One region of the Pseudactinotalea sp. Z1748 genome, then DNA from elsewhere that is predicted to be linked to it. Evidence: riboswitches for the same ligand, from Rfam matches in the RefSeq annotation. Region 1 holds a riboswitch; each other region holds the start of a gene.
The links. A riboswitch is a leader RNA that binds a small molecule or an ion and turns the genes downstream of it on or off. The one in region 1 is predicted to bind S-adenosylmethionine.

Region 1 (6,945 bases):
GGCCCCGGCGTGGACGGTCCCACCCGAGCGGGTGCAGGCCGCGACGGAGGCGCTGACCCGGCTGGTGGTGGTGGGCGAGCCGCGACCGCTAACCAATTATGACCGGGACCACTTCGGCCCGGCCTGGTTCGACGTGGACGGCAACGGCTGCGACACCCGCAACGACCAACTCGCGCACTGGCTCATCGAGGTCTCCCTCGACCCGGTGCAACCGTGTGTGGTGGTGGCCGGCGTGCTGCACGACCCCTACACCGGGCACCGGATCGAGTTCGAACGCGGGCCGGACACCAGTTCGGCGGTGCAGATTGATCATGTGGTCGCCCTGGCCGATGCGTGGAGCAAGGGAGCCGATACCTGGCCGCCGTCGGTGGCCCTGGTCTTCGCCAACGATCCGGGAAATCTGATCGCGGCGGACGGCGCGGCCAACCAGGACAAGGGCGCATCCGATGCCGCGCACTGGTTGCCGCCCGATGAGCGGTTCCACTGCGCCTATGCCGTGCAGCAGGTGCTGATCAAGGACGCCTACCGGTTGGGCGTGACCCCGGAGGAGCTGGGCGCGCTCACCGAGGTCGTCCGAGCCTGCCCGGCCGGCTGACGAGTTGCCACCGCCCGAGGCCGGTCCCGGCAGCCCGACCCGGCCTCGGTGAGCGCACCTTCTCAGTCGTGGGGACGGGGGGCCGGAGGGTAGGGCTCCGCCGGGGCCTGGACATCCTCGGAGCCGACGGAGTCGGAGGAGTCGGAGCCGAACTTGTTCTTGACCGTGCCGCTGATCTTCTCCGCCACGTGCGAGCCCTGCTCGCGCACCACGGTACCGATCCTGCTCTCCGCGGCGTTGACCTTCTCCTGCACCGACGGGTTCTCCCAGACGCTCTTCGCCTGCTCCTTGACCTTCTCGTAGTGCTCCTGGCCGGCGCGGCTACCCAGCAGGTATCCCACGGCGGCGCCCAGCACAAACAGGACCTTGCCCTTCATGGCATCCACTCCCTCATCGTCTTTGGGTCTCCAACGCTAGCGCTGCTCGCCACGACCGCACCCCGGGAGGGCTGTGGCATGAGTCGGCCCGCGGCATGAACCCCGGCCGGATCAGGTCCGCACGCTCGCCCGCGCCTCCTTGGCCGCGGCCACCAGGTTGCGCAGCGAGGCCGTGGTCTCCTCATAGCCACGGGTCTTCAACCCGCAGTCGGGGTTGACCCACAACTGGTGCGCGTCCACCGATCCCAGCGCGATCCGGAGCAGTCCGGTGAGTTCGGCGGTGCTGGGCACCCGGGGTGAGTGGATGTCGTAGACCCCCGGCCCGATCCCCCGGGCGAAGGAGGAGGCGGCGATGTCCGGGACGATCTCCATCTTGGACCGGGCCGCTTCCACCGAGGTCACGTCGGCATCGAGGCCATCGATAGCCCCGATGACCTCACCGAACTCGGAGTAGCACAGGTGGGTGTGCACCTGGGTGGCGTCCCCGGCGCCGGCGGTAGCCAGCCGGAACGCGTTGACCGACCAGTCCAGGTAGTCCTCGTGTTCTTCCTGGCGCAGCGGCAGCAGTTCCCGCAGCGCCGGCTCATCCACCTGGATCAGCCCGATCCCGGCCGCCTCCAGATCCGCCACCTCATCGCGCAGCGCCAGGGCCACCTGGTTGGCGGTCTCACCCAGAGCCTGATCATCGCGCACGAAGGACCAGGCCAGGATCGTCACCGGACCGGTGAGCATGCCCTTGACCGGCTTGTCCGTGCGGGAGGCGGCGTAGGTGGACCACTGCACCGTGATCGGTTCGGGCCGGGACACATCACCCCACAGGATCGAGGGCCGGGTGCACCGTGATCCGTAGGACTGCACCCACCCGTTCTGGGTGACGGCGAAACCGTCGAGGTTCTCGGCGAAATACTGCACCATGTCGTTGCGCTCGGGCTCGCCGTGCACCAATACGTCCAGGCCCAACTCTTCCTGCAGTGCGATCACCCGGTCGATCTCGGCGCGCATCGCCGCCAGGTACTCCTCGCCGGTGATGTCGCCGCGTCGTGCCTGCGCCCGGGCGCGCCGCACCTCGGCGGTCTGCGGGAACGACCCGATCGTCGTCGTCGGCAACTCCGGTAGGTCCAGTGCCGCCCGCTGGGCGGCCTGTCGGGTGGGGTAATCGCTGCGCGCGAAGTCGGCCTTCGACAGCCGGCCCGTGCGCTCACGCACCGCGGACACCCTGACCCCCTCGGCCCCGGCCCGATCGGCCCGCACCGCGCGGGAGGCCTCGAACGCCTCGGCGGCCTGCTCGGGCCCGGCCGCCAGGGCCCGGACCTCACCGACTTTCTCATCGGCGAACGCCAGCCAGGACCGCAGTTGCTCGGGCAGCTGGGGTTCATCGGCCACGGTGTGCGGCACGTGGAACAGCGAGGTGGAGGTGGACACCGCCACGGTGGCCTCCGGCCCGGCAGCGCTGCGCAGGGCGGTGAGTTTCTCGTGGGCGGTGTCCAGGTCGGTGCGCCACACGTTGTGCCCATCGACCAGCCCGGCCACCAGGGTCACCCCGGACAGGTCCGCGCCCGCCACGCCGTCGGGGATGTCCCCGCGCACCAGGTCCAGCCCGATCGCCTCCACCCCGCTGGCCGCCAACGGGGTGAACGCGCTGCCCAGCCGGTGGTAGGGCGCGGCCACGAACAGCGCCGGTCGCTGCCTCGCCCCGGCCAGGGTGGTGTAGACCCGGGAGACCAGTTCGCCGAGTTCGGCCCGGGAGATCGGCCAGGTGTCGGAGACCAGCCCCGGCTCGTCCAGCTGCACCCAGGGAGCACCGGCCTCGGCGAAGGCGGCCAGCCACCGGGCGTACACCGCGGTCAGGTCATCGATACGGTCCAGCGGGTTGAAGCCGTCCGGGGCCGCCTCACTGGCCTTGGACAGCAGCAGGAACGTGATCGGACCCACCAGCACCGGGCGGGTGATCACGCCGTCCTCGGCGGCCTCGGTGAACGCTGTCACGCTGGGGGTCTCAACCAGATCGAAGGTGGTCTCCGGGCCGATCTCGGGCACCAGGTAGTGATAGTTGGAGTCGAACCACTTGGTCATCTCCAGCGGTGCCCGGTCACCCTCCCCGCGGGCCACGGTGAAGTACCCGGCCAGGTCCAGCGATCCGTTCTGATCGCGCAGGTCCTCGAACCGCTCCGGGATCGCCCCCACCTGTGCGGCCACCGAGAGCACCTGGTCATAGAAGGTGAAGTCGGAGGGGATCGAGGCGTCCTGGGCGTCCAGACCCAGGCCGCGCAGGCGGGAGCGCAGGTCCGCACGCAGCGCGCGTGCGGAGGCGGTCAGTTCGGCGGCGTCGGTGCGGCCGGCCCAGAAGGACTCCACGGCTCGTTTGAGTTCGCGATCCGGGCCGATCCGGGGGTAGCCCAGGATGGTGGCGGCGGGGAACGGGGTGTGCTGTGTCATGAGACTTCCTGTTCGGGTGCGGTTGAAGATCAAGCCGACGACGGCGGGGCCGGGCGGGTGCGCTCCTCGCCGAGGCTCAGGCCAGGGTGGGAACCGGACGCAGCCCGGACCCGTAGAGCAGGTCCAGTGCCGGCGTGGCGGTGTTGAAGGTGTACACGTGCAGGCCGGGTGCCCCGAGGGCGAGGATGTCGTTGACCAGCGAGCGGGTGGCCCGCAGGCCCAGCCGGTAGGCCTCCTGCTTGGAGGCAGCTCCATCCAGCGTGGCCAACAGCTCCTCGGGGGGGCGTACGCCGGTGAGCTGGTGCAGTTTGCGCAGCCGGCGCGGGTCGGTCAACGGGATCACCCCCGGCAGGATCGGGATGTGCACCCCGGCCGATCGGGCCTGTTCCAGCAACGCGGCGTAGTGCCCGGCGTCGTAGAAGATCTGGGTGATCGCGAAGTCGGCACCGGCCTCCTGCTTCTCCACCAGGGCGGCGATGTCACGCGGGTCGACCACCGGGTTGCCGGTCTTGTCGCGCAGTGCGCCGGGATAGGTCGCCACCGAGATGCTCAGCGGGTTCACCTGCCCGGTGGTGGCACCGGCATCGCCGAACCGTTCGGCCTCGATGGACCGCAGCAGGCGCACCAGTTGGCTGGAGCGGGTCAGCCCCTGCGGGTGCGGCTCCCAGTCCGGTTGCCCCGCGGGCGGGTCCCCGCGTAGGGCGAGGAAGTCGCGCACCCCCTCGTCGAGCAGGTCCTCGATCACCCCGCGCAGTTCCTCCTCGGAGGCCCCCACACAGGTCAGGTGGGCGATCGGGGTGACCTCGGTCTCGGTGACGACCCGCCGGATCAACTCCCGTGAGGTCTCCCGGGTGGAGCCGGACGCGCCGTAGGTGATGGAGAAGAAGTCCGGTTGTGCCGCGGCCAGTTCCGCGAGGGTGCGCACCAGGACGCGCTCACCCTTCTCCGAGCGCGGGGGGTAGAGCTCGAAGGAGATGGTCGGTCGGTCGGAGGGCACACGAAGAAGGCTAGCCGTGCTCATCGGATGCGCCCGTCGGGGGATGCCTGCATGAAGAACTCCATCGGTCCTGGCGTGAGCACCCTTCCCGCGGGAGGCTTCCGTTGGGGGTTGCTGCGGCGTCGTGGAGCCAGGTCTCTCGGCCGCTCTGGATGGTCGGTAGCCAGACTACGGGCCTGCTGCCTGGCAGGCACAAGAGTAAAGCCCGCCTGTCTCATCCCCTGAGATTCCGGTCTGGCTGGCGCCGTGACGCTCGTGAGCACTCCGCAACGCCCCCGGGGCGCACTCGGCTTGCGCCGTAGGGTGGTCGCGTGCGCGCCGACCGGGACCCGATCCATCAGGCCCATCAACAGTGGGTCCGGCACGGCTGGGCCGAAGCCGCCGACGGCATGGCCCTGGTTACCTCGATCGTGCGGGTCAACCAGTTGCTGGCCGAGCGCATCGATGCGGTCCTGCGCCCGATGGAGTTGACCTTCGCCCGGTACGAGGTGCTCCGGTTACTGTCGTTCGCCGCCGGAGGGGAGATGGCGATGTCCCGGATGGGCTCATTGCTGCAGGTGCACCCGACCAGCGTGACCAGCCTGGTCGAGCGGCTGGTGCGGCAGGGCTACGTGGAGCGGGTGCGCAGCAACTCCGACGGCCGGGTCGTGCTGGCCTCCCTGACCGTCACCGGGAGGACGGCCGTGGAGGAGGCGACCAGCGCGCTCAACGCCGAGGTCTTCGCCCGGCCCGGTCTGCCGCCCGAACAGGTTCGGGAACTGACGAAGTTGCTGGGCCTGATGCGCGCCGACGGCGGCGATCAGGTGCAGCCACCCCCTATCGAGGAATAGTTGGATGTCCTAGTATCTGGAGTAGATGCACCCGACGGTGAGCCGAGGACGCCATGACCGAACACGCACGACCCCTGCATGTGCCGGAGCACCCGGTCCGCGTCGTCACCGCTGCCAGCCTGTTCGACGGGCACGACGCCTCGATCAACATCATGCGCCGGATCATGCAGTCCCAGGGCGCCGAGGTGGTGCACCTGGGCCACAACCGGTCGGTGCAGGAGGTCGCCGAAGCCGCCCTGGAGGAGGACGTCCAGGCGGTTGCCGTCTCCTCCTACCAGGGCGGGCACGTGGAGTACTTCGAGTACCTCGTCGACCAGCTCGCCGAGCGCGGTGCCGGCCACATCAAGGTGGTCGGTGGCGGGGGCGGCGTGATCGTGCCCGAGGAGATCACTCGGCTACGCGAATCGGGAGTGACGATCTTCTCCCCCGAGGACGGTCAACGACTCGGACTGCCGGGGATGGTCAACCAGGTCATCGAACAGGCCGACGTCGACCTGTGGGAACTCGGTGGAGCCGACGTCCACGACGTCCTGGCCGGTGACCGGACCGCGCTGGCCCGGGCGGTGACCGGCGCCGAACTGGGGCGCATCAGCGAGGCCGACCGAGGCCGGTACGCCGAGGCCGCCGGGCGCAATCCGGTGCCGGTGCTGGGTATCACCGGCACCGGGGGGTCAGGCAAGTCGTCCCTGACCGATGAGGTGCTGCGCCGCTTCCGGGTGGACCAGGGCGACCGGTTACGCATCGCGGTGCTGGCCATCGACCCCACGCGCCGCAAGGGTGGTGGTGCGCTGCTGGCCGACCGGATCCGGATGAACGCACTGGGCGGTGAGCAGACCTACTTCCGGTCCATGGCGACCCGCGGGCACAGCGAGGTGCCCGAGGCGGTACCGGCCGTCCTCGAGATCCTCAAGGCCGCGGGTTTCGACCTCATCATCGTCGAGACCCCCGGGATCGGGCAGGGTGACGCGGGCATCGTTCCGCTGGCCGATGTGTCGCTGTATGTGATGACGCCGGAGTTCGGAGCGGCCAGCCAACTGGAGAAGATCGACATGCTCGACTTCGCCGACGTGGTCGCGATCAACAAGTTCGAGCGCCGCGGAGCGATGGATGCGCTGCGCGATGTGGGCCGCCAGATGGTGCGCAACCGGGAGGCCTTCGGTTCCACACCGCAGGACATGCCCGTCTACGGCACCTCCGCGGCCACCTTCAACGACGACGGCGTGACGGCGCTGTACCAGGAGTTGCGCGACCGGCTCGGCGAACGCGGGCTGGAGGTGGGCGAGGGCGCGTTGCCCAGAGTCGACGTCCAGTACTCCTCGATGATCACCCCGGTGGTCCCCGCGGCCCGGGTGCGCTACCTGTCCGAGATCGCCGAGACGGTCCGGGGCTACCATGCCGACACCGAGACCTACGCCGATGCGGCCAGCCGGGTGCAGCACCTGGAGTTCGCGCTCGAGGAGTTGTCCGCGGCAGGCAAAGCGCACGACGACGTGGCCCGGCTTGCCGAGGACGCACGCCGGGCGTTGCCGGCCGAGGTGCTCCAGCAGCAGCAGCAATGGCCGGCGACGGTGCAGGTCTACTCCGGGAGCGAGCACACGGTGCGGGTGCGCGAGCGCGACATCACCACCCGCCTGACCCGGGAATCCCTGTCCGGCACGAAGGTGCCCCGGGTGGCGCTGCCGCGCTTCCGCGACGCCGGGGACATGGTGC
Region 2 (6,945 bases), on a different contig from region 1:
CCGGCCCACACCCATGGGCAGATCGGCCCATTGCGGGGCACGGTTGCGTCCCCTGGTGCCGCCGTAGCCCGAAGCGGCGAACCTCAGATTCAGAGGCCCACATCACAGGGCGTGGGGTTTGCTCGCACTGCCCCGTTCGCGTAACCTTGGGCGTCGGTGCCTCGTGCGCCGCAACCCTTCGCATGCGCTGTGATCCTCGTGTGCCCGCCCGCTTCGTGCCGGGGCCGGCTGCAGATATCCAGCCTCGAAGGACCTCAGATGTTGTCCGCGAGAAGGAATGAGCAAACGTGGTGTACGCGATCGTCAAGGCCGGTGGCCGGCAGGAGAAGGTGTCCGTGGGTGACATCGTGGTCGTGGACCGGCTCTCCGGTGACGCGGGCGACTCCGTGGAACTCACCCCCGTGCTGGTGGTGGACGGCGAGAAGGTAACCACCGACGCCGACGCACTGGCCAAGGTGACAGTCTCCGCCGAGATCGTCCGGGACGAGAAGGGCCCGAAGATTACTATCGGTAAGTACAAGAACAAGACTCGGTATCGCCGTCGGGCCGGTCATCGCCAGAAGTTGACCCGCCTGAAGGTCACCGGAATCGCCTAACACTCCCAGGAAGCAGGTACGTCATGGCAACGAAGAAGGGCGCGAGTTCTACCCGGAACGGCCGCGACTCCAACGCACAGCGGCTGGGAGTCAAGCGGTTCGGTGGGCAGGACGTCAAGGCCGGTGAGATCCTGGTGCGGCAGCGCGGCACCAAGTTCCACCCCGGCATCAACGTGGCTCGCGGTAGGGACGACACCCTCTACGCGCTGTCCGCAGGACAGGTTCAGTTCGGAAGCCGGCGGGGCCGCAAGGTCGTCGACGTCACGCTTGTGGACGCCTGAGATTCGACATCGGCGGGGGCGCACCGGCTAGCAGTCGGGGCGCCCCCGCTTTCGTATTCCCAGCCGGTTCCGGCGCCCGACCCACCACCACCGACAGGAGGGTAGCGATGGCCAGTTTCGTCGACCACGTGATGTTGCACGTACGCGGCGGTGACGGCGGCAACGGCTGCGTGTCGGTGCACCGTGAGAAGTTCAAGCCCCTGGGGGGCCCGGATGGCGCCAACGGTGGACCCGGCGGCGACGTGATCCTGCGGGTGGACAGCCAGGTCACGACGCTGCTGGACTACCACCACTCTCCGCACCGCCGCGCCGGCAACGGCACCCAGGGGATGGGGGACAACCGCACCGGCAAGAAGGGCGAGCACCTGGTCCTCGCTGTGCCCGACGGCACCGTGGTCAAGACCGCCAAGGGCGAGATCCTGGCCGACCTCGTCGGTCACGGCACCGAGTACGTCGCCGCGGCCGGGGGTAACGGCGGGCTCGGCAATGCCGCCCTGGCCTCGCGCAAACGCAAGGCTCCCGGATTCGCCCTGCTCGGGGAACCCGGGCAGGAGCGGGACCTGGTACTGGAACTCAAGACCGTGGCCGATGTGGCTCTGGTCGGCTTCCCCTCGGCGGGCAAGTCCTCCCTGATCGCGGCGATGAGCGCGGCCCGGCCCAAGATCGCCGACTACCCGTTCACCACTCTGGTACCGAACCTGGGAGTGGTCCAGGCCGGACAGGCCCGGTTCACGATGGCCGACGTGCCCGGGCTGATCCCCGGCGCCTCCCAGGGCAGGGGCTTGGGCCTGGAGTTCCTGCGACACATCGAGCGGTGTGCCGTGATCGTCCATGTGCTGGACTGCGCCACCCTGGAGCCGAACCGGGACCCGATCAGCGATCTGGACGCGATCGAGGCGGAACTGGATGCCTACAGTGCCGATGTCGGAATCGAAGGCGGCCGGGTGCCGCTGGCGCAGCGCCCCCGGCTGGTGGTGCTGAACAAGGTGGACGTGCCCGAGGCCCAGGACCTGGCCGATCTGGTGCGGCCCGACCTGGAGGCCCGTGGCCTGGAGGTTTTCGAGGTCTCCGCGGTGGCGCGCAAGGGCCTTCGGCCGCTGTCCTTCAGACTGGCCGAGATCGTGCAACAGGCCCGCGAGGCCGCCCCGTCGCCGGAGCCCACCCCGACGGTGCTGCGCCCCCGCGCGGTGGACGAAACCGGGTTCGCCGTCACCCGGCGCAGGAGTGACCACGAGTACTTCCTGATCACCGGCACCAAACCAGAGCGTTGGGTGCGCCAGACCGACTTCGCCAACGATGAGGCCGTGGGTTACCTCGCCGACCGGTTGGCCCGCCTGGGAGTGGAGGAGGCACTGTTCGAAGCGGGCGCCACCCCGGGTGCGGAGGTCGTGATCGGTGACGGCCCCGAGGGCGTGGTCTTCGACTGGGAGCCGACCATGATGACCGGCCCCGAACTGCTGGGCGCTCGCGGCTCCGACGTGCGTCTGGAGGAGCGTCAGCGGCCTACGCGGGCGGAGAAACGCGAGGAGTTCCACAGCCGGATGGACGCCAAGGCTGCCGCTCGCGAGGAGTTGTGGACCGACCGGGAGCAGTGAGGTCACCTCATCGGCGCGCACCGAACGGGGCCCGGGGCGCCCAGTAGATGGACGGTCCCGTCCGAATCGTGATCGGGTGCGCCACAATGGTGCCGTGACCAAGACCGTGACGGACCGGCGTGAACTGGGGGACCCCGGTCGCGCCCGACGAGTCGTGGTCAAGATCGGCTCCTCCTCGCTCACCGACGCGGCTGGGCGGCTGGATGTACACAAGCTCACCGCGCTGGTTGAGGTCCTGGCCGGTCGCCGGGGCGCGGGTGGGCAGGTGGTGCTGGTCTCCTCCGGGGCCATCGCCTCGGCGCTGGGCGTCCTCGGGCTCACCGGCCGGCCCCGGGACCTGGCAACCGCCCAGGCCGCGGCCAGCGTCGGGCAAGGGCTCTTGATGGCGCACTACACGCGCGCGTTCGGTGCCCACGGGCTCACCGTTGGCCAGGTGCTGCTCACCGTGGAGGACGTGGTGCGCCGGGCACATCACCGCAACGTCCAGCGCAACGTCGAACGACTGCTGGCGCTGGGAGTGGTGCCGGTGATCAACGAGAACGACGCCGTGGCCACCCAGGAGATCAAATTCGGTGACAATGACCGGCTGGCCGCTCTGGTCTCGCACCTGTCCAAAGCCGACGCCCTGGTGCTGCTCACCGACGTCGACGCCCTGTACGATCGCTCGCCCCGGCTGCCCGGTGCCCGGCGGATCGCACGCGTGCGTGACCGGCGAGACCTGGAGGGCATCGAGGTCACCGCCCGAGGCGGGGCGGTGGGCACCGGGGGAATGGTCTCGAAGTTGGAGTCCGCCGCGATCGCCTCCGGCGCCGGGATCCCGGTGGTGGTGACCGCGGCACACAATGCCGGGGCCGTGTTGTCCGGGGAGGACGTGGGCACCTGGTTCGAGCCGGCCCGCCGGCGCACCAATGCCCGGCGGCTGTGGTTGGCTCACGCGGCGCACACCGGAGGTTCGATCAGCGTCGACGAGGGTGCGGTGCAGGCGATCACTGCCGGGAAGAAGTCGCTGCTGGCGGCCGGCGTGGTGGACGTGACGGGGGAGTTCGACGCCGGCGACCCGATCGACGTGCTGGACCCAGCCGGCCGGGTGGTGGCTCGAGGCTTGGCCTCCTACAGCGCTGAGGAACTCCCTGCGCGTTTGGGCCGCACCTCGGTGCAGATGCGGGAGCAGTTCGGCCCGGATAGTGCCCGCGCGGTGGTGCACCGGGATGACCTGGTGGTGCTGGACCGCACCGACTGAGGCCGGGGAGGCGGTCGCATCAGCCGACGGCGCGCTCCGGCCTCTCGCACGGGGACCGCGTCCTGGCTACCGAAGGCGCCCGGCCCTTAGGTAGTTGACACGACAACTATCCGACTCATAGGTTGATCCCAGGTTCAGAGCGTCAGTGCCAAGTCCCGGCTTGCTGACCGGCAACCCCCCGCGCGGCGGGGTGCTCCGGGAGATGACCTGGCCGCGGGCCACATGGCCCCCGGCAAGCGCATCACCGCTCCCAGCGGTGCAGACAGAAGGATGAAGACAGCGATGCACACCGACAGGACCCTTGCGTACCAGCGACGCCACGTCTCCTGTGTGATGTGTGCGATGTGTTGCTGCTTCATGTCGGCCTGAGCCGACACCTCAACCGGCAGCCTCGGGCCCTCTGACGGCCCCTCGGCGCCACCCCTCAGCCGGTCGGTGCGCACCTGAGCCCGATGCGTGACACACCGGGCGTGCGACCCGCGCTGAGGCAGCAATGTTGAGCCCTTCTTGCACCGAGAGTGAGCACCCCATGTCTGCTGTACCTGCATCTGTGAACGAGACCGCGTCCTTGGTCGGATTGGATCTGTCCAATGCCGGCGCGCCCCGGGACTGGCAGCGCGAGCGCAACGCCGAGACCGAGCAATTCATCATGGGCCGCCTGGCCGGCCTGGCCTCCCTCGCCGACCGGGGCGGGGTAGACCTGATCTCGCTGGATGAGACATTCCGGCTCGGTGGTAAGCGGCGCCGGGACGCCTGGCTGGACGGGGCACTGGCCACCTCCCGCCTTGCCCGGCACACCACCCGGGCCGCCCTGGTGGCCACAGTTCCGCTGGGGATCACGCGCCCCGAACACGTCGCTGGTGCCATCGCCTCGGTGCACCGGGCCAGTGCCCAGCGCGCGGGCTGGCAACTCGAGCACGGCGCCACCGCCCAGGGCACCGGTGCGCGCACGGTGGATGCGGTGCTGAACGCGCCGGTGGCCGCCCCCCGCAAGCGCACCGTGGATGATGTGGCTCGCGAACCAGTCCGCCCACTGGTGGTGGTACCGGTGCGCAACGGTGTGGACGCCGAGTTGGCTGCGGCCCGTGCTGACGTGGCACGGCTGTCGGTGGCAACCCTGGAGGAGGCCCGTGCCGCCCGGGCTGCGATCCGTGAAGCGGCAATCGAGTGGGGCCGGGCACCCGGTGACGTCAAGGTGCTGGTCGATGTGCACACGGTGATCTCCGCAGATCGGGCCAGCGCACAGGCACGCTGGGATCTGCTGTCCTCACTGGAACTGCCTTCCGGCCTGCCGGCTCTGCGCACCATCGGGACCGCCGAGGACCTCGCCACGCTCTGGAACGCGTGGGTCCGGGCCGGCGGAGCCGACGGGTTCACCGTGGTGCCGGCCTCGGTACCCACCGATGTGGTGGCTCTGGCCCAGAACCTGCTGCCGGCGCTGACCGAACTCGGGCTGCGTACGCCGGCGACGGCTCCGGTCACGCCCGCGGCGACGCCTGCTCGCTCCCGGCGTGCCCCGGAGCGGGTGCGATGAGCCGTCCTTCTCAGGCGGTCCCGGCCGGCCAGTCGTTCTCGGGCAACAGGTCGCGTAGTGGTGCCGAGCGCCCCGGGCCGAGGATCACCTGGGTGTCGATGTTCGCCGGGTCGATCTGTCGGATGAACTCGCGGCAGCGTCCGCACGGTGAGACCACGTGCAGGGTGCCGGCCTCGTCGCGCCACACTGCCACGATCTGGGCGATACGGAACTCTCCGGCCGTGACCATCGCGGCGATAGCGGCGTGTTCGGCGCAGAAGCCGGTTCCGCACGGGGTGTCGATGCACACCCCTGAGTACCGCGCGCCGGCGGCCGTCACCAGGGTGGCTGCGACATCACCCGACTTCCGGTCCTCCGCCTCGCTGGGGTTCAGGTACTCCTGGGCCGAAGCGATCAGGGAGGAGAACGACGCGGTGTCCATAAGCACGATCCTAGGGGGAACCGGTGTGGCAGCCCTCGCCGGTTCCCGTGGCGGACGGGCCCGGATCGACGGTCGCAGCGCACCGGCCGCAGCCTGGGATCGCGGCGGCGGCGTAGGCTTGGCTGCATGACTCAGACGACGGCGCAGCCCGCCGCGGACGTGACGGCGCAGGTCCAGCAGGTGGCCACCGACGCGAAGGTGGCCGCCCGCGCCCTGGCGCGGGCCACCCGGGCCACCAAGGACGCCGCACTGCACCGGATGGCCGATGCGTTGGTGGATGCCACCGAGCGGATCGTGGCCGCCAACGATGTCGACGTGCGCCGGGAGGAGGCCGGCGGGATGAGCCCGGGCCTGCTGGACCGGCTCACCCTGGACGCCGGCCGGGTCGAGGGGATCGCCGAGGCGTTGCGGGACCTGGCGGCCCTGCCGGACCCGGTGGGGGAGGTGTTGCACGGGTCCACGTTGCCCAACGGGTTGCGGGTGCGCCAGGTGCGGGTGCCCATGGGGGTGGTGGGCATGATCTACGAGGCACGCCCGAACGTCACCGTCGATGCCGCCGGCCTGGCACTCAAGAGCGGGAACGCGGTGGTGCTGCGCGGGGGTTCGGCCGCCGCGCAGTCCAACCAGGAGATCGTGGCGGTCCTGGGTGAGGCACTGGAGCAGGCCGGCCTGCCCGCTGACCTGGTGCAGTCCATTGACGCCTACGGGCGCGCTGGCGCCCAGGCGCTGATGCGGGCCCGTGGGCTCATCGACGTACTGATCCCCCGCGGCGGGGCCGGACTGATCCAGACGGTGGTGACCGAGTCCACGGTGCCGGTGATCGAGACCGGGGTGGGCAACTGTCACCTGTACATCGATGCTGGCGCACCGCTGGATCAGGCGCTGTCCCTGTTGCTGAACTCCAAGACCCACCGGTTAGGGGTGTGCAACGCCCTGGAGACCCTGTTGGTGCACACCGAAGCCGCGACGGACTTCCTGCCGGCGGCGCTGGACGCACTGGACGGCGCGGGTGTGCGGATCCATGGCGATCAGCGCACCCGCGCCCTGGCCCCGGGCAATGTGGACGTGATCGCGGCTACCGAGCAGGATTGGGCCACCGAGTACCTCAGCGCCGACCTGGCCGTGGCCGTCGTCGATGACATCGATGCGGCCCTGGAGCACATCCGTACCTACTCCTCCGGGCACACCGAGGCCATCTGCACCACGGACACCCGGAGTGTGGCGCGGTTCACCGCCGAGGTGGACTCCGCCGCCGTGATGGTCAACGCCTCCACCCGG
Region 3 (6,945 bases), on a different contig from region 1:
GCCGCGGACCCCGATGACCTACCAGCAGTTCGTGTCCGACGACGGCTTCCGCCGCCACTACTGGGCCCGGAACCACGTGGGCTGGCGGCACATGCGCACCACCGAACCGAACCGTGGGCACCGGGCACTGGCCGCCCTGGAGGCCACCGGACTGGTCAACGGGGTGATCACCCAGAATGTGGACCTACTGCACCAGGCCGCCGGCTCGAAGCGGGTGATCGACCTGCACGGTCACTACGACGCCGTCATCTGCCTCACCTGCGGCCATCGGATGACACGCACCGAACTGCACCGCGAACTGGAAAAACTCAACCCTGGTTTCGCCGATGACGTCAGCGTCGCCGACGTGGAGATCGCCCCGGACGCCGACGCGGTGATCGAGGCCACCGAGGGCTTCCGCGTGCTGCCCTGCCCGGTGTGCGGGGGGATCCTCAAGCCCGACATCGTCTACTTCGGGGAGAACGTCCCCAAGGACCGGGTCGCCCGTGCCTACGCGATGGTCGACGACGCCGAGGCCTTGGTGGTGCTCGGCTCCTCCCTGGCGGTGATGTCGGGTCTGCGGTTCGTGCGTCACGCCGCCAGGAACGGCCGACCGGTGGCGATCGTGAACCGCGGCAGCACCCGGGGTGATGCACTGGCCGACGTGCTGGTGCCCGCCGGCACCTCCGAGACACTCACGGCGCTGGTGGCCGCGCTACCGGCCCCCTTGTAGCGGACCGGACCGGCCCCATTGCTCGCCTCTGGGAAAGCGGGCCGCTCAGCGCCGCTCGGCGAAGAAGTCCCGCAGCAGTTGGGCGCACTCTGGGCCGAGCACGTCACCGGTCACCTCCGCTCGGTGCGGCAATCTGGAGTCGCGAACGATGTCACGGGTGGATCCGCACGCGCCCGCCTTTGGGTCCCAGGCCCCCAGCACCACCCGGGCCACCCGGGCCAGCACCGCCGCCCCGGCGCACATCGCGCACGGCTCGAGCGTCACCACCAGCGTGCACCCGGTCAGGCGCCAACTGCCCATCGCCCTCCCGGCCGCGCGCAGGGCGAGGACCTCGGCATGAGCCGTCGGGTCGGCACTGGCCTCCCTGGCGTTGTGCCCGACGGCGACCACCTCACCCTCGGGGTCGAGCACCACCGCCCCGATCGGCACGTCACCGGCGGCGCCGGCCGTGGCTGCCTCGCGCAGGGCCAGGCGCATCGCGGCCGCATCGCCGGGCCGGGGAATGGATGGATCGGCAGTGGGATCGGCACCCGGGCTGCGGCTGCGTCCCGCACCCCCACGCCTGCCGGCCGCACCCCCATCGCCGCGGTCGGCACCACCCCCACGACTGCGGTCGGCACCTGCACCCGCGGTCGGAGCGGTGCCGGTGTGATCCGAACCTGATTGCTGAGGGCCCGTTGTCATGGTGGCCAGTGTGCCTGGTCGGTAGGTTGGGCGTCATGCGCCTGCACGTAGTCGAGCACCCATTGATCGCCCACAAACTCACGGCCCTGCGGGATGAGCGCACGCCGTCTCCCACGTTCCGCCAACTCACCGAGGAGCTGGTCACCCTGCTGGCCTATGAGGCCACCCGGGAGGTGAGCACCGAGCCGGTGCGGATCTCCACCCCGGTCACCTCCACCATCGGTACCAGGATGGCCGATCCACAGCCGATCGTGGTGCCCATCCTGCGCGCCGGACTGGGCATGCTGGAGGGGATGACCCGGCTGCTGCCCACCGCGGAGGTCGGGTTCCTGGGCCTGCAGCGCGATGAGGACACCCTGGAGGCGATCACCTACGCCAACCGGCTGCCCGATGACCTCACCGGGCGGCAGTGCTTCGTGCTGGATCCGATGCTGGCAACCGGCGGCACCCTGGTGGCCTCGATCGAGTACCTGTTCGAACGCGGTGCCCGCGACGTGACCGCAATCTGTCTGCTCGCCGCACCCGAAGGGCTGGGCGCGGTGGAGGATGCTGTGGGGGATCGCGCGGACGTGACGATCGTGACTGCCGCGGTGGACGAGGGCTTGAACGAGAAGGCCTACATCGTGCCCGGCCTGGGCGACGCCGGCGACCGCCTCTACGGCGTCGTCTGACCCGAGAGCCCGCTGACTTCGCGGCATCCACCGTGATCGCGCGCCACCTCGCACCCGAGGTCAGGGCATCTGCCGCGAAGTCAGCGCAGGGCCTGGTCGAGGTCGGCGCGCAGGTCCGGCACGTCCTCGAGGCCTACCGACAGGCGCACGGTGGCGGGGGTGACCCCGATCGCGGCCTGACCGGCCGCACCCAGCTTGCGGTGCGTCGTCGTGGCCGGGTGGGTGGCCATCGACTTCACATCGCCCAGGTTGTTGGACAGGTCCACGATCCGCAGGGCGTCCAGGACCGCGAAGGTGCGCTCCTTGACCTGCTCGGCAGCACCGGCGCCGTCGGCGGCCACATCGAAGGTGACCACGGTCCCACCGCCGCTCATCTGTTCCTTGGCCAGCACCTGCTGGGGGTGGGAGTCCAGGAGCGGGTACCGCACCGAGGCCACCCCGGGATGCCCCTCCAGCCACGTGGCCAGTTCCCGCGCCGCCGCGCTCTGGGCCCGCACCCGCAGGGCGAGCGTCTCCAAGCCCTTCAGGAGCACCCAGGCATTGAACGGGCTGAGGGTGGGACCGGTGTTTCGAATGAAGTCCTGCACCGGGCCGCAGATGATCTCGCGCGGGCCCAGCACCGCCCCGCCCATCACCCGGCCCTGCCCGTCGATGTGCTTGGTGGCCGAGTACACGATGATGTCGGCGCCGAACTCCAGGGGCCGCTGCAGCACCGGAGTGGCGAACACGTTGTCCACGATCACCAGCGCACCGGCGCGGTGGGCCAGCCGTGAGACCGCAGCGATATCGACCAGGTCCATCATCGGGTTGGAGGGGGTCTCGAACAGCACCAGGTCAGCCGGGGTGGCCAGGGCCCGCTCCCAGTCCTCGATCCGGTGGACATCGACGTAGTCGGTGCTGACCCCCCACTGGCCCATGATCTGGTCCAGCACCACGAAGGTGGACCCGAACAGCGCCCTGCCGGCCACGATCCGCCCGCCCTGTTTCACCAGCGGGGCGATCGCGGCGAACAGCGCGGACATCCCGCTGGCGGTGGCGTAGCAGGCCTCCGCTCCCTCCAGCAGGCGCATCCGTTCCTCGAATGCGGCAACGGTGGGGTTGGAGTAGCGGGAGTAGGTGAAGATGTCGAGTTCACCGGCGAAGGCCGCCTCGGCGTCGGCGGCCCGTTCGTAGGCGTAGCCCTGGGTGAGGAACATCGGCTCAGCGATCTCGCCGAACTCGGTGCGCTGCTGGCCGCCGCGCACGCCCACGGTGGCCGCTCCCACACCCTCGGGCAGGGAACATCGGGGTTGTGGATCGCTCATGGCTGCCTCCATCGTTCCTGGCGGTAGCACCGTCCGTGCCGGCGGGGGTTGCTGCAGCGTCGTCGAGCCAGATCTCTCGGCTGCTCTGGATGGTCGCGCGCCACGCTACGTCCCGACACCGGGCCGGCCAACGTCGACCCCGGGCCGTCCCACACTGCGAGACGCCCAGAGTGCACGACGCCGGCAGGCCGCGACGCCGGCTGCGCGTCACCCCCGCAGCGCGCGTGAACCCCGCGTCAGCGCATCCCGCCGAAGAAGTCCTCGAACGGCATCGCCAGTGGCTCATCGTGGGCGATGATCCCGTACAGGTGGCGCAGCAGCGGGAACTCCGCGGCCCCGATCACCTCGCGCTCGGTGAGCTTCTCGATCGCCGCCCCGATCACCTCGATCGCGGCCGCCCCCTCCAAGGTGACGCCCTTCATGTGCTGGTCGCGCACCTCCGAGAACGGCACCCCCGACCCCACGTAGCGACCGGCCCGCACGTTCCGTCCACCCATGGAGGTGACGAACATGTCTCCCACACCGGCCAGACCGGTGGTGGTCTCCCGGTCCCCGCCGAGCAGTTCGATGAACCGCAGCATCTCCCGGGTGCCCTGGGCGAACACCGCGGCTCCGTAGTTGTACCGGCGGTATTGCGCGGCGCCCATGCCGGCGGCGTCGAGCAGCCCCTCCATGAACCCGGCCGCGAAGGCGTAGACATTCTTGGTGGCGGCGCCGACCTCATGCCCGATGAGGTCGGTGGACGTCCACACGTGATAGGAGTCGGTGCGGAACATACGCGCCAAGGAGTCCAGGGACTCCTGATCGGTTCCGGTGAACACCACGGCGGTGTCGTGCTCCACCGCGACCTCCCCGGCGATGGAGGGTCCCACGATCGCCGACCACGTCACCTGTCCGGACAACTCGGCGCCCACCTGCTCCATCAGCACCTCGGGGAGGATGCGCAGGTTCCCCGCCTCATCGGCGTCCATGCCCTTGGTGATCGAGAGCACCCGCATCCCGGGCCGCAGCAGAGCGCTCAGTTGCTGCCCGGCCCAGGCCACCCCGAAGGAGTTCACCCCGCTGATGGCCACCTCGGCCCCCTCGAACGCCTCCCGCGCCTGCTCCAGCTGGAAGGCCGTGACCCCCTCCGGTAACGCGATCCCCAGGTGCGGGTGCACGCCGGTGCGCTGGATGGAGTCGATGATCTCGGTGTCCAGGTGGGTGCCCACCAGGTGGACCCGATGCCCGTTGCGGGTCAGCGGCACGGTGAGGGCGGAGGCCATGATGCCGGCCCCCAGGATCGCCACAGCACTCATGCGTTATCTCCTCCTCGGTCGCGGCACTCGACCCCGCGTGCGCGTGCCGAGTTCTGGCTGGAACCAGCGTACTCACCACCCGCCCGCGGCTCAGGTGTGAGGATGGGGTGGTGAGCACCTCTCCCGATACCTCGTACCCGGCCGACGACGACGGGGCCTCCGGTGATGAAGGCACCTGGGTTCCCGACGTCCTCGGAGAGCCCTGGCGGGCGCGCACCCTCAGCCTGCGTCCCGACGGCTGCGGAACCCCGGTTGCCACCCTGGTGCGCCACCGGGCGGGGCCAACGGACCGTCGCCGTCACCCTGAGGCGGCGGTGCTGTATCTGCACGGGTTCGCCGACTACTTCTTCCAGGCCGAGCACGGCGCTGCCTGGGCCGCGCGTGGATACCACTTCTACGCCCTGGACCTGCGCGACCACGGCCGCTCCATCGGCACCGGGCGCCGGCCCGGCTGGTCCAACGGGATCGGCGTACACGCCGAGGAGATCACCGCCGCCGTGCGTACCATCCACGCCACCGGGGTTGCTCAGGTGGTGCTGGTAGGCCACTCCACCGGCGCCCTGATGGCCGCGCTGTACGCCGACCGCAACCCCGCCCTGATCGACGCGGTGGTGCTGAACAGCCCGTGGTTCGACCTCAACCGGCCGGCACCGGCGCGCCGTCTCCTGCGGCCGCTGGTGAGGATCCTGGGCCGGGTCGCCCCGCACCTGGTGGTCAGCACCCTGGACGAGGGTTACGGGCGCAGCGTGCACGCCGAATCCGATGGCGAGTTCGACTACAACCTCCACTGGAAACCGCTCGCGGCCTTCCCGGTGCGCGCCGGTTGGCTCGCGTCGGTGGTCCGGGCCCAGCACCGGGTCCGGCGCGGTCTGGACATCACTGCCCCGGTGCTGGTGTGCACCAGCGGCGCCTCCGGTCATCCCACACGCCCGAGCCCGGAGGACCTGGCCCGTACCGATGCGGTGCTGAAGGTGGAGGACATGACACGCTCCGCCCCGCTCCTGGGCACGCATGTGCGGGTGCACCAGTTCGAGGGCGGTCGGCACGACCTGGCGTTGTCCGCCGAACCCGTGCGGACCGAGTACACCCAAGCCGTCCTGGACTGGACCGACGACCAACTCCGCCGGCCACGCTGGACCCGCTCACCGCCGCAACGAACGGTGCGAGACGGTCGTGGTTCCGTGCGTCGCTAGAGTCACCCGCATGGCCCAGCACGCCGATCCCAGCGCAGATCGCTCGGCGCCCCACACCCGTGCCACGGTGCTGCTCGGGTTCGACCTGCTGCGCAACACCGGCGCGCTGCTGCGCCACCATTGGCTGCCGCTGACGCTGATCGCCCTGGCCGCGCACCTGGCCCAGCACTACCTGATGGAGTTGGTCATCCTGATCGCCCGCGCCGGAGCGGTGCCGGGGCTACTGGCGCTCTCACTGGTGCCATTCGTGCCGATGCTGGCGGTGGTGGGCATGTTGCTCGTGCTGCGCCGCCGGTCCGGCCACGCCTCTCCGCTGGCGGACCTGATGGCAGCGGTGGCCGCTGTCCTGGTGCCGTTCCTGGTGGTCTACCAGAGCGGCGGCGGCCTGGAGGACGACATGCGTGCCTACGTCAGCAGGGGATTCGACGACGATGTGGGCCGCACCGAGGATCTCGCCGATCTGGACACCGTCAGCCGTCTCCCGGTGGCGGAGTCGGTGACGGTGCTGCTGGTGGTCTTCACCGCCGTGCTGGTGCGGGTAACGGGGATCCGCCTGGTGCGGACCCGCACCCTGTGGCGCAGCAACAAGGACCGGCGCCGGATGGGCCTGCAGGTGGTGGTGGGCTACGCCGAGATCGTCTGGATCGTGCTGGGTGCCTACGTGGTGACCTACGTGGCCTCCGAGTTCCGGGCCTGGTGGAGCGGGCGCCAGGTAGCACAGTGGTTGCGCGATATCGGGGGCTGGATCGAGGGCTTCTGGCCGGCATTCGGTCTGGTGGCTCCCGCAGCGCTGGAGTGGACCCAACTCGTCCTCGCCGGGGCGGTCACCGCCATCCTGGTGCCGGTGTCGTGGCTGGCGATCGGCGTGATCGTCTACGGGGTGCAGGCCACCGACGTGGTCGGGGTCCAGGACCTCATCCGGCTGCGCCGCACCAGCGCCGCCTTCGCCAGGGTGGCTGCCCGGGTGGGGATGGCGCCGATCGTGCGGGCCTGGAAACTTCTCGGGGCCGCCGATGGACGGTTCACCGCCCTGATCGGTGCCACCGCAATGATCCTCAAGGCCGGATGGACGCCGGTGCTGAC

Region 2: another riboswitch for S-adenosylmethionine. It lies ahead of ACO0LU_RS14055 (hypothetical protein); the one in region 1 lies ahead of ACO0LU_RS15860 (methylenetetrahydrofolate reductase).
Region 3: another riboswitch for S-adenosylmethionine. It lies ahead of ACO0LU_RS04510 (O-succinylhomoserine sulfhydrylase); the one in region 1 lies ahead of ACO0LU_RS15860 (methylenetetrahydrofolate reductase).

Annotation. Positions count from the first base shown of each region.
Region 1 covers NZ_JBMPQB010000008.1:48,457-55,401, reverse strand. Annotated here, with positions in the region: gene ACO0LU_RS15875 (HNH endonuclease family protein) at 1-595, shown strand, start outside; gene ACO0LU_RS15870 (YtxH domain-containing protein) at 658-972, opposite strand; gene metE (5-methyltetrahydropteroyltriglutamate--homocysteine S-methyltransferase) at 1,084-3,408, opposite strand; gene ACO0LU_RS15860 (methylenetetrahydrofolate reductase) at 3,485-4,405, opposite strand; SAM riboswitch class I at 4,464-4,564, opposite strand; gene ACO0LU_RS15855 (MarR family winged helix-turn-helix transcriptional regulator) at 4,717-5,235, shown strand; gene icmF (fused isobutyryl-CoA mutase/GTPase IcmF) at 5,289-6,945, shown strand, end outside.
Region 2 covers NZ_JBMPQB010000006.1:141,706-148,650, reverse strand. Annotated here, with positions in the region: gene rplU (50S ribosomal protein L21) at 288-596, shown strand; gene rpmA (50S ribosomal protein L27) at 620-877, shown strand; gene obgE (GTPase ObgE) at 985-2,472, shown strand; gene proB (glutamate 5-kinase) at 2,567-3,712, shown strand; SAM riboswitch class IV at 3,844-3,957, shown strand; gene ACO0LU_RS14055 (hypothetical protein) at 4,242-5,246, shown strand; gene ACO0LU_RS14050 (cytidine deaminase family protein) at 5,257-5,667, opposite strand; gene ACO0LU_RS14045 (glutamate-5-semialdehyde dehydrogenase) at 5,794-6,945, shown strand, end outside.
Region 3 covers NZ_JBMPQB010000002.1:45,411-52,355, reverse strand. Annotated here, with positions in the region: gene ACO0LU_RS04525 (NAD-dependent protein deacetylase) at 1-712, shown strand, start outside; gene ACO0LU_RS04520 (nucleoside deaminase) at 758-1,189, opposite strand; gene upp (uracil phosphoribosyltransferase) at 1,432-2,067, shown strand; gene ACO0LU_RS04510 (O-succinylhomoserine sulfhydrylase) at 2,148-3,371, opposite strand; SAM riboswitch class I at 3,377-3,467, opposite strand; gene ACO0LU_RS04505 (NAD(P)H-dependent glycerol-3-phosphate dehydrogenase) at 3,608-4,669, opposite strand; gene ACO0LU_RS04500 (alpha/beta fold hydrolase) at 4,780-5,862, shown strand; gene ACO0LU_RS04495 (hypothetical protein) at 5,873-6,945, shown strand, end outside.